3 regions of the Rhizobium viscosum genome follow, and region 1 is predicted to be linked to each of the others. Evidence: predicted binding sites of a transcription regulator. Region 1 holds the regulator's gene; each other region holds the start of a gene.
What was found. The regulator HrcA, encoded in region 1, represses chaperone genes, less so after heat shock. The targets are predictions, from matches to a motif close to GTTAGCACTCNCNNNNNGNGAGTGCTAAC.
Positions count from the first base shown of each region.

Region 1 (3,637 bases):
TCCTGGATTTCGCGGATCTTGCCCTGATTATGGCTGGCGACGACAATAGTCTTGGTTTCAAGCTTACGCATAAAATATCCTTATCCCATGCCCCAGATTTTTGCCTCCGCGCATTCCAGGCTATTGCCCGAGGGATCGCGGAAATAAATCGATCGGCCGCCTTGCGGCCAGTGAACCTCGGATTCGATGCCGATGCCGGCAGCTTTCAGCTTCTCCGCCATCGCATCAAGATTATCTCCCGAAACCCTGAAGCAGGCATGGCCTTTTCCGATGGTGCCGTGTGGCGGAACCTGCAGGCTGTCAGGCGCCGGCGGCTTCACCGTTTCCTCCGGGTTGAAGATCAGGAGCACGCCCGGTCCGCAGCGGAAGAATACATGGCGGTTGCCCGAACGTGCGATCTTCTCAAGGCCCAGCACACTCCCGTAGAAGCCTTCTGCCGCATCGAGATCGGTTGCGTAGAGTGCAGTTTCAAGAATGCCTTCGATGGGTTGCGCCATTGCCCGCCCCTTGTCCGGCCTTGCCCCCGGAAGCAGGGACGAGGAAATTCACTAACGAGGCTTGGATGGAAGCCTCAGGCGATCGCCTGCTTCTGCAGGTCCACCAGTTCGGTAATCCCTGCTTTGGCAAGGCCCATCAGCGAAGAGAATTCTTCCTCGGTGAAAGGCGTGCCTTCTGCAGTGCCCTGGATCTCTACGATGCCGCCGGCGCCCGTCATGACGAAATTGGCATCGGTCTCGGCCGAGGAATCTTCGAGGTAATCGAGGTCGATCACCGGTTGGTTGGCGAAGATGCCGCAGGAGATTGCTGCGACATGGTCCTTCAGCACACGATCGGCTTTGATCATGTTGCGGGTTTCCATCCAGCGTAGGCAATCGTAAAGCGCAATCCAGCCGCCGGTGATCGAGGCCGTGCGCGTGCCGCCATCCGCCTGGATGACATCGCAGTCGAGCGTGATCTGGCGTTCGCCAAGCGCGGTCAGATCGACGACGGCGCGCAGCGAGCGGCCGATGAGGCGCTGGATTTCCTGCGTGCGGCCGCCCTGCTTGCCGGCTGCGGCTTCACGCTTCATGCGCTCGCCCGTCGCACGCGGCAGCATGCCGTATTCGGCGGTAACCCAGCCCTTGCCGGTATTGCGCAGCCATGGCGGCGTCTTGTCTTCGAGGCTTGCCGTGCAGAGCACGTGCGTATCGCCGAACTTCACGAGGCAGGAACCTTCCGCATGCTTGGAAAAATTGCGCTCGAAGGAGACCTTGCGCATCTGGTCTGTTTTTCTGCCTGAAGGCCGCATTCTCTTCTCCTGAAACATGATGCCGAAAACGTGAGCGCTTTCAGGCAATGTCTTTGCATGCATTGTATCGTCGCCCGCTTCTACGATTGGCTGCGTGCATTTGCAAATTCCCTTTTGCCACGGGGGGCAGATTGGCTATATTTGCCTGATATCATTCAGTGCGGGTGCGAAAAGTTCATGAGCTACAGGTCGACATCAATTTCGGATGCCGTGGCTGCGCTGGATGAACGATCGAAGGAAATCTTCCGGCGCATCGTCGAAGGCTATCTGGAGCACGGTGAGCCGCTCGGCTCCCGCAATCTCTCGCGTCTTCTGCCGATGTCTCTGTCGCCTGCCTCCGTTCGCAATGTCATGAGCGATCTGGAAGAGCTCGGTCTCATCTATTCGCCGCATGTCAGCGCCGGACGCCTGCCGACCCAGATCGGGCTACGCTTCTTCGTCGATGCCTTCATGCAGGTCGGTGACCTCTCGGCAGAAGAACGCGCGAGCATCGACCGCCAGGTGCGTTCTGAAAGCCGCGACAATCCGGTGGAATCGATGATGAACGAGGCGAGCCGTATGCTCTCGGGCATTTCGCGCGGCGCCGGCCTCGTCATCACCTCCAAGAGCGACCCGGTTCTCAAACATGTCGAGTTCATCCGCCTGGAGCCTACCAAGGCACTGGCCGTGCTCGTCGGCGATCACGACCAAGTGGAAAATCGCATTATAGAACTGCCCGCAGGTGTCACTTCGTCGCAACTCACCGAAGCCGCCAATTTCCTCAACGCGCACATGACCGGGCAAACGCTGCCGGAATTGCGCTTGCAATTGAGCCGGTTGAAAGATGAGGTTCGCCATGAGCTCGACGCGCTGTCGCGCGACCTCGTGGAGCGCGGCGTCGCCGTGTGGGCCGGCAACTCGGACGAGACCAAGCCGGCACAGCTCATCATCCGCGGCCGCGCAAACCTGCTGGAAGGCGTAGGCGGCGCGGAAGATCTCGACCGGCTGCGCCTGCTCTTCGATGACCTAGAGAAGAAGGACAGCTTGATCGAGCTCCTGAACCTTGCCGAAAGTGGGCCGGGCGTGCGCATCTTCATCGGCTCTGAGAACAAGCTCTTCTCGCTTTCTGGCTCCTCGCTTATTGTGGCGCCCTATCGCGATGACGACGACCGCATCGTTGGCGCGGTGGGCGTGATTGGTCCCACGCGGCTCAATTATTCCCGCATCGTGCCGATGGTGGACTATACAGCCCAACTCGTATCGCGCCTTTCGCGCGGATCTCTCTGATCCCTTTCGCGAAACCGGCGGAATTTTAGCTTCTTCGTCACGCAGACTTGATTTTTTCCGGCCAAACATCGATATCGGGCGCATCTGAGAATACACGAACCGGAGACCGTCATGACTGATGAAACGACGAAGAACGGACCTGACGCGGCTGCGGCGGAAGCCACAGCCGACGCCGCCGCAAACGTCGAGAATGAAGCCGTGAAGGAAGCAGCTGCAGGCGAGCCGGATGCGCTTGAGCTTCTGAAGGCCGAGAATACCGAATTGCGCGACCGCTACCTGCGGCTCGCTGCCGAAATGGACAATCTGCGCCGCCGCACGGAGCGCGAGGTCAAGGACGCCAAGTCCTATTCCGTCGCAGGCTTCGCCCGCGACATGCTGGCCGTTTCGGACAATCTGCGCCGTGCGATCGACGCCATTCCGCCGGAAGCCAGGGCTGCCGCCGACGCTGGCCTGACGACATTGATCGAAGGTGTCGAGATGACCGAGCGTTCTATGCTCTCGGCTCTCGAGCGTCACGGCGTTCGCAAGCTGGAGCCGGTCGGCCAGAAGTTCGACCCGAACTTCCATCAGGCTATGTTCGAAGTGCCGAATGCTGAAGTGCCGAACAATACGGTCGTGCAGGTCGTGCAGGCCGGTTTCTCCATCGGCGAGCGCGTATTGCGCCCGGCCATGGTCGGCGTTGCCAAGGGTGGTCCGAAACTCGTGGAAGCAGAAGCCAACTCGGTTCTGGACGAGAAGGACGCTTGAGAGATCAGGATATCTGACAATTAAAAAAGGCCGCGTCAGCGGCCTTTTTGTTTCCGTTGGATAGTAACGGATCAGATCCGCGCGAAGCGCTCGATCAGGAGATCGAAGAAGCCGTCGGCATCCACATGGCGCATGACCTTCGCATTACGCTTGCGGTCGGTCACATGCCACCAGTCGACGACGGTCATGCCGACGGTCAGTTCGGATTTCACCTCGATCTCGACATTGCAGTCCCGGCCCTTGAAAAGTTCGGGTTTCAGCAGATAGGCGACCGTCGTCGGGTCGTGCAGCGGGCCGCCATCCGAGCCGTATTTTTCGATGTCGAAGCGTTCAAAG
Region 1 is NZ_JADBEC010000001.1:1,512,417-1,516,053, reverse strand. Features, by position in the region: gene rdgB (RdgB/HAM1 family non-canonical purine NTP pyrophosphatase) at 1-71, opposite strand, end outside; gene H4W29_RS07615 (VOC family protein) at 81-497, opposite strand; gene rph (ribonuclease PH) at 572-1,288, opposite strand; gene hrcA (heat-inducible transcriptional repressor HrcA) at 1,466-2,554, shown strand; gene grpE (nucleotide exchange factor GrpE) at 2,666-3,301, shown strand; gene H4W29_RS07595 (nucleoside hydrolase) at 3,373-3,637, opposite strand, start outside.

Region 2 (3,637 bases), on a different contig from region 1:
GCTCGCCCCACGGCGGCTGGGGCGAGCCTTGCCGATCGCCTTTTTAGAAATCCATTCCGGCGCCGGCGGGCATTGCCGGCGCGGCGTCCTTCTTGGGCTTTTCGGCGATCATCGCCTCGGTGGTCACAAGAAGGCCAGCAACAGAGGCCGCATCCTGAAGCGCGGTGCGAACCACCTTGGCGGGATCGATGACGCCCTGCGCGTAGAGATCACCGTATTCGCCGGTCTGGGCATTCCAGCCGAAGGAGAAGTCGGTCTTCTCGCGCAGCTTGCCGACGATCACGGAGCCCTCGGCGCCGGCGTTCTCGGCAATCTGGCGCACGGGGGCTTCGATGGCCCTGCGGACGATCTCAATGCCGACCTTCTGGTCCTGGTTGGCCGTGCTAAGATTGTCGAGAGCCTTCACCGCCCGCAGGAGTGCAACACCGCCACCGGGTAGGATGCCTTCCTCGACTGCTGCACGGGTCGCATGCAGGGCGTCGTCAACGCGGTCCTTCTTCTCCTTGACCTCGACTTCCGTGGATCCACCGACGCGGATGACGGCGACGCCGCCGGCAAGCTTGGCCAGCCGCTCCTGCAGCTTTTCGCGGTCATAGTCCGACGTGGTTTCCTCGATCTGCGCCCGGATCTGTGAAACGCGGCCGTCAATCTCGGACTTGGAGCCGACGCCGTCGATGATGGTGGTGTTCTCTTTCTCGATCGCCACCTTCTTGGCCCGGCCAAGCATGTTGAGCGTCACATTCTCGAGCTTGATGCCGAGATCTTCGGAGATGACGGTGCCGCCGGTCAGGATGGCGATATCTTCCAGCATCGCCTTGCGGCGATCACCGAATCCCGGCGCCTTGACAGCCGCAATCTTCAGGCCGCCCCGCAGCTTGTTGACGACGAGCGTTGCAAGCGCTTCACCCTCGACATCCTCAGCAATGATCAGCAGAGGCTTGCTCGACTGGACAACGGCCTCGAGGACCGGCAGCAAGGATTGAAGGTTCGACAGCTTCTTTTCGTGAATGAGGATATAGGGATCCTCGAACTCGACGCGCATCTTATCCTGGTTGGTGACGAAGTAGGGGCTGAGGTAGCCGCGGTCGAACTGCATTCCTTCGACAACCTCGAGCTCGGTCTCGGCGGTCTTGGCTTCCTCGACGGTGATGACACCCTCGTTGCCGACCTTCTCCATCGCCTCGGCTAGGTACTTGCCGATCTCCTCGTCGCCGTTGGCCGAGACTGTGCCGACCTGGGCGATCTCGGAATTGCTGGTGATCTTGCGGGCGTTGGTCTTCAGTTCCTTGACGACGGCGTCGACGGCAAGGTCGATGCCGCGCTTCAGGTCCATCGGGTTCATGCCAGAGGCGACCGCCTTGGCGCCTTCCTTGACGATGGCCTGGGCCAGAACGGTCGCCGTGGTGGTGCCGTCGCCGGCGAGATCATTGGTTTTGGAAGCAACCTCGCGCAGCATCTGGGCGCCCATGTTTTCGAACTTGTCTTCGAGTTCGATTTCCTTGGCGACGGACACGCCGTCCTTGGTGATGCGCGGAGCGCCGAAGGACTTGTCGATGACCACGTTGCGGCCCTTCGGGCCGAGCGTGACCTTTACGGCGTTGGCAAGGACATCGACCCCACGCAGCATGCGTTCACGGGCGTCGCTGTGGAATTTGACTTCTTTCGCAGCCATTTCTTTAACTCCTCAATAGGCAGCTACTGACTGATGGTTTTCCGGATGCAGAGGCTCAGGCAGCCTTTTTCTGCTCGGCCTCGGCTTCGATGATGCCCATGACATCGCTTTCCTTCATGATCAGCAGGTCCTCGCCGTTGATCTTGATTTCGGTGCCGGACCATTTGCCGAACAGGATGCGATCGCCAGCCTTGACGTCGAGCGCCTGCACCTGGCCGGCTTCGTTGCGTGCACCGGGACCGACGGCAACAACCTCGCCCTCGGAGGGCTTTTCCTTGGCTGTATCAGGGATGATGATGCCGCCTTTGGTCTTTTCTTCGGATTCGACCCGGCGGACGAGAATGCGGTCATGGAGCGGTCGGAACGACATGTTTTCCTCCGTTGAGCAAAAATGATGACGTTGAAAACCCTGGCCGGACCGGATGACCAGTCCGGGCGGGTGCAAACCTCACTCGAGGGTTTGCGGGCAAAAATTTATTTTCGCGATTTTTCGATTTCAAGAGGGTCGACAAGAAAAATTAGCACTCGACGGCGGTGGCTGCTAACATGCTGGAAAGGAACAAGAAACAGCGTCAAAGCGTTGAGGAAGCCATTGATGGCTGCACGATTTTGCGCCACCTTTGCAGTGTCATAAAACGGAGATGAAGCATGCATTTCTCATCGGATCTGGAGCGTCAGCTCAATGGCTATGGGTTGACCACCGCGCATATCCTCTATCGCATTCCAGACTTCGAATCGGTCCTGCAAACCTATGTCTGGCAGGACTACGATCTGGCACCCGATTTTCCCGAAATGCACAAGTTTCTCGACTTCTGGCGCGACAGCCTTGACGGGCCGCTGCACTCTGTCCGCTATACACACCAGCGCCTGATCGGACCGAACGAATGGCGTCGCGTCGAGGGCGAATTCAACTTTCAATGAACTCTTAAATTTGATTTTTCGTCTTCCTAGCTCATTGCCCGTCCTGGCGAATTCGCAGCCAGCGCAGAGTGTGTGAGAGTGGAAGCGGCATGGAAGAGAGCATCAATACCATTAAACGTGCCAACATCGCAGAACGAGAAGAAATTATCGTCGATTTCGCCCGATGGGAAACAGCTTCGCAGGAGGCGCTGGTTTACGGCGAAGGGCGCTTTGCGATGCTGTCCGCCAGCATGGCGGAGGCAATGCGCGTCAATGCCGACGAACTTGCTCGCGAAGATCCTGAAAAGGCCGAACGTGTGCTCCAGCAGGCAAGCGCGATGATGGCGCAGTTCAAGTCCGCGTATCCTTATCGGGTCGTCAGTCGATCCGTCCACTAAAAGGGCTTCAAGGTACACTTGATCTGCGACCTATCCTAGGGACGGGATTTCGTGGTGAGGATTAGAGCCAAGCACGTCGGATTTAGACGCTCTTATTCGGTGCGAATTTTTTTGTAACAGATCTTGAATCCCGAAATCGGCTGAACCAAATCGATTTTCACCAGCCGCTGAAACAAGGGCTGGCCTTGCTGGGAGCGCGGCCTTTCGGCGCTTCCGTACCCATGTTGCTTCAAGGAGGATATGGCTATGGCAACATCTTACGACTATGCACCTCTCTTCCGCTCGAGCGTCGGCTTCGACCGGATCTTCAATCTCCTCGAAAACGCCCAACGTGCCCGCTCGATCAGCGACTGGCCGCCCTATGACATCGTCAAGACCGGCGATGACAGCTATCGGATCTCGGTAGCTGTAGCAGGTTTCGAGCAGAGCGATCTCGACATCACCTTCCAGTCCAATCTGCTCATCGTGACCGGCAAGAAGCAGGAAGCGACAACCGAAGGCTACCTGCATCGCGGCATCGCGGGCCGTCCGTTCGAGCACCGGTTCGAGCTTGCCGACCATGTGCGGGTGGATGGCGCGGACCTCAAGAACGGCCTGCTGTCGATCGATCTCGTCCGTGAGATCCCGGAAGCATTGAAGCCGCGAAAGATTTCGATCCAGAGCTCAC
Region 2 is NZ_JADBEC010000002.1:1,461,377-1,465,013, reverse strand. Features, by position in the region: gene groL (chaperonin GroEL) at 44-1,672, opposite strand; gene groES (co-chaperone GroES) at 1,728-2,042, opposite strand; gene H4W29_RS27550 (usg protein) at 2,321-2,593, shown strand; gene H4W29_RS27545 (hypothetical protein) at 2,683-2,970, shown strand; gene H4W29_RS27540 (Hsp20 family protein) at 3,217-3,637, shown strand, end outside.
Region 2: a site for HrcA is predicted at 2,190-2,218, ahead of groES (co-chaperone GroES). Genes of this name have one in related genera too.

Region 3 (3,637 bases), 420 kb from region 1:
CCGGCGGCAGCTGCATATTGGCGGTCGGGAAGCCGAGCTGGCGGCCAAGCTTCTCGCCATCGATCACCTTCGCCTGCACCGTATAGTGATAGCCGAGCATGGCGGCGACCGAGGAGACATCGCCTTCCTTCAGGAGCGCACGGATATGGCTCGATGAGACGACGTCCGTGTTCTCGTCGCGGAATGCGTCGATCAGGGTGACGCCGAAACCATATTTGCTGCCAGCATCCATCAGGAAGGCAGGCCCGCCCTCACGGCCGCGGCCGAAATGGAAGTCGAAGCCGGTCACAACTTCGGACGCACCGAGCCAGTCCTTCAGGATGGAATGGATGAAATCATCCGCCGAGCGCTGCGAGAATTCGTAATTGAAGGGATATTCGATGACCGCGTTGAAGCCCAGCTCCTCCAGGATGCGGGCCTTGAAGGGCGCCGGCGTCAGGCGGAAGACCGGTGCATCCGGCTTGAAAACGGTGCGCGGATGCGGCTCGAAGGTCAAAACCAGGGCCGGAATGCCACGCTCCCTTGCAATATCGAGAGCCCGGTTCAGCACCGATTGATGACCGCGGTGGACGCCGTCGAAATTGCCGATGGCGATGACGCCGCCTTTCAGATGCTCGGGCAGCGGATCGCGGGTTTCATTGCGGTGAAAAACGGTCATCGGCTTCAATTCTCTTATGCGAGGCGCGGCATCCACCACTTGGGCGCAGCTTTTTCCCGTTCGAGATAGGCATGCAGGATCGCCTCATCGGTCTCACCGTTCAGCGTATATTCCTTCGCGTGGATCCCGCCGCTGATGTAAAGAAGGTCGAGGCCGTAATTCAAGGCGCCGCGAACATCCGTCGGCATGCCATCGCCGATCGCCAGCACGCGGTTAACAGGAAAATCGCCTCGGACTTCGCGGGCGGCGGCAAGTGTCGCCTCATAGATCGGCCGGTGCGGCTTGCCGGCGATACGGGTGGAGCCGCCGAGCTGCTCGTAATAGGCGGCCATGGCGCCGGCGCAGGGAATGATGCGATGACCGCGCTCGACGACAAGGTCGGGATTGGCGCAGATCATCGGCACGTTGCGGGCTTTGAAGTCCAGCAGCATGTCGGTGTAATCCTCCGGCTTCTGCGTCTCGTCGTCGAAGAAGCCGGTGCAGACAACCGAAGTAGCTTCGCCCGCGGCGGCGCGCTCGATGTCGAGGCCTTCAAGGATTGGGTTGTCACGCTCGGGGCCGAGCAGGAAGACTTCACGCGGGCCTTCGGCAATCAGCGCCCGGGTGACATCGCCCGAGGTGACGATGCGGTCATAAGCGCCATCGGGCACGCCGATCTGGCGCAGCTGCTCGACGACCTGCCAGGAAACGCGCGGCGAATTGGTGATGAGAACGACGGTCAGACCCGCGGCGCGGGCTGCCTGAAGCGCCTCACCGGCTTTGGGAAACGGATCGACGCCGTTATGAACGACGCCCCAGACATCGCAGAACACCGCGTCATATCGATCGGTGATCTCGGAGAAGTTCGCAATCCGCTTTGCCATTCCGCTTTCCTGCTTCGCTTTCAGTCACCGGTGACATTGCAAAGGCGGGCTTTAATGGCAAGGCATTTTCTGCGTCAGGCGAAGAACGCAGGAGGCTCAAAAGCTGGACTTGAGCAACGCCCGGTAACCACGCCGGACAAATCCCTGCCTGTCTCCACAATTCCGGCACAAAAATCCGTGATGGCTCTCCTTGACTCCTTCCGGAGCCATCCCTAAATGCACGGCGCTAGCACTCACGGGAGTTGAGTGCTAACATTCACCATGTGGACCACCCCGGTCCGCGAATGTCATTTGATCGAGGGATTAGACAATGGCAAGCACCAATTTCCGCCCCCTTCACGATCGCGTCGTTGTCCGTCGCGTTGAATCCGAAGAGAAGACCAAGGGCGGCATCATCATCCCGGATACCGCTAAGGAAAAGCCGCAGGAAGGCGAGATCGTCGCTGTCGGCTCCGGCGCTCGTGACGAGTCCGGCAAGGTCGTTGCACTCGACGTCAAGGCTGGCGACCGTGTTCTGTTCGGCAAGTGGTCGGGCACCGAAGTCAAGATCAACGGCGAAGACCTTCTGATCATGAAGGAAGCCGACATCATGGGCATCATCGGCTAATCAGCCGGTTGTCTTTCATCCGATATCGCTGACACCCCTTTTCAGGAGTTCTCAAAATGGCAGCTAAAGAAGTAAAATTCGGCCGCGGCGCGCGCGAAAAGATGCTGCGCGGCGTCGATATCCTCGCTGACGCAGTGAAGGTCACCCTCGGTCCGAAGGGCCGTAACGTCGTTATCGACAAGTCCTTCGGCGCTCCGCGCATCACCAAGGACGGTGTTTCTGTCGCCAAGGAAATCGAACTCGAAGACAAGTTCGAAAACATGGGCGCCCAGATGGTCCGCGAAGTTGCTTCGAAGACCAACGACGTCGCCGGCGACGGCACCACGACTGCAACGGTTCTCGCACAGGCCATCGTTCGCGAAGGCGCAAAGGCAGTTGCTGCCGGCATGAACCCGATGGACCTGAAGCGCGGTATCGACCTCGCTGTTGCTGAAGTCGTCAAGGATCTCCAGGCCAAGGCCAAGAAGATCAACACGTCGGAAGAAGTTGCCCAGGTCGGCACGATCTCCGCAAACGGCGAAAAGCAGATCGGTCTCGACATTGCTGAAGCAATGCAGAAGGTCGGCAACGAAGGCGTTATCACCGTCGAAGAAGCCAAGACCGCTGAAACCGAACTCGAAGTCGTCGAAGGCATGCAGTTCGACCGCGGCTACCTGAGCCCGTACTTCGTCACCAACCCGGAAAAGATGGTTGCTGACCTCGAAGACGCCTTTATCCTGCTGCACGAAAAGAAGCTCTCGAACCTGCAGTCCATGCTCCCGGTTCTCGAAGCTGTCGTTCAGACCGGCAAGCCGCTCCTCATCATCGCTGAAGACGTCGAAGGCGAAGCTCTTGCTACGCTCGTCGTCAACAAGCTGCGCGGCGGCCTGAAGATTGCTGCCGTCAAGGCTCCGGGCTTCGGCGATCGCCGCAAGGCCATGCTGGAAGACATCGCTATCCTCACGGGCGGCACTGTCATCTCCGAAGACCTCGGCATCAAGCTCGAGTCCGTCACCCTCGACATGCTCGGCCGCACCAAGAAGGTTTCGATCTCCAAGGAAAACACCACGATCGTCGACGGCGCCGGCGCCAAGTCCGACATCGAAGGCCGTGTTGCCCAGATTAAGGCCCAGATCGAAGAAACCTCCTCCGACTACGACCGCGAAAAGCTGCAGGAACGTCTTGCCAAGCTCGCTGGCGGTGTTGCCGTTATCCGCGTCGGCGGTTCGACGGAAGTTGAAGTGAAGGAAAAGAAGGACCGCATCGACGACGCCCTCAACGCGACGCGCGCTGCTGTTCAGGAAGGCATCGTACCGGGCGGCGGCGTCGCTCTGCTGCGCTCCTCCACGAAGATCAAGGCCAAGGGCGAAAACGACGACCAGGAAGCCGGCATCAACATCGTTCGCCGCGCTCTCCAGGCCCTCGTTCGCCAGATCGCTGAAAATGCAGGCGACGAAGCTTCGATCGTTGTCGGCAAGATCCTCGACAAGAACGAGGACAACTACGGCTACAACGCCCAGACCGGCGAAT
Region 3 is NZ_JADBEC010000001.1:1,093,694-1,097,330, forward strand. Features, by position in the region: gene H4W29_RS05515 (bifunctional riboflavin kinase/FAD synthetase) at 1-658, opposite strand, end outside; gene H4W29_RS05520 (TIGR01459 family HAD-type hydrolase) at 673-1,521, opposite strand; gene groES (co-chaperone GroES) at 1,832-2,128, shown strand; gene groL (chaperonin GroEL) at 2,185-3,637, shown strand, end outside.
Region 3: a site for HrcA is predicted at 1,747-1,775, ahead of groES (co-chaperone GroES). Genes of this name have one in related genera too.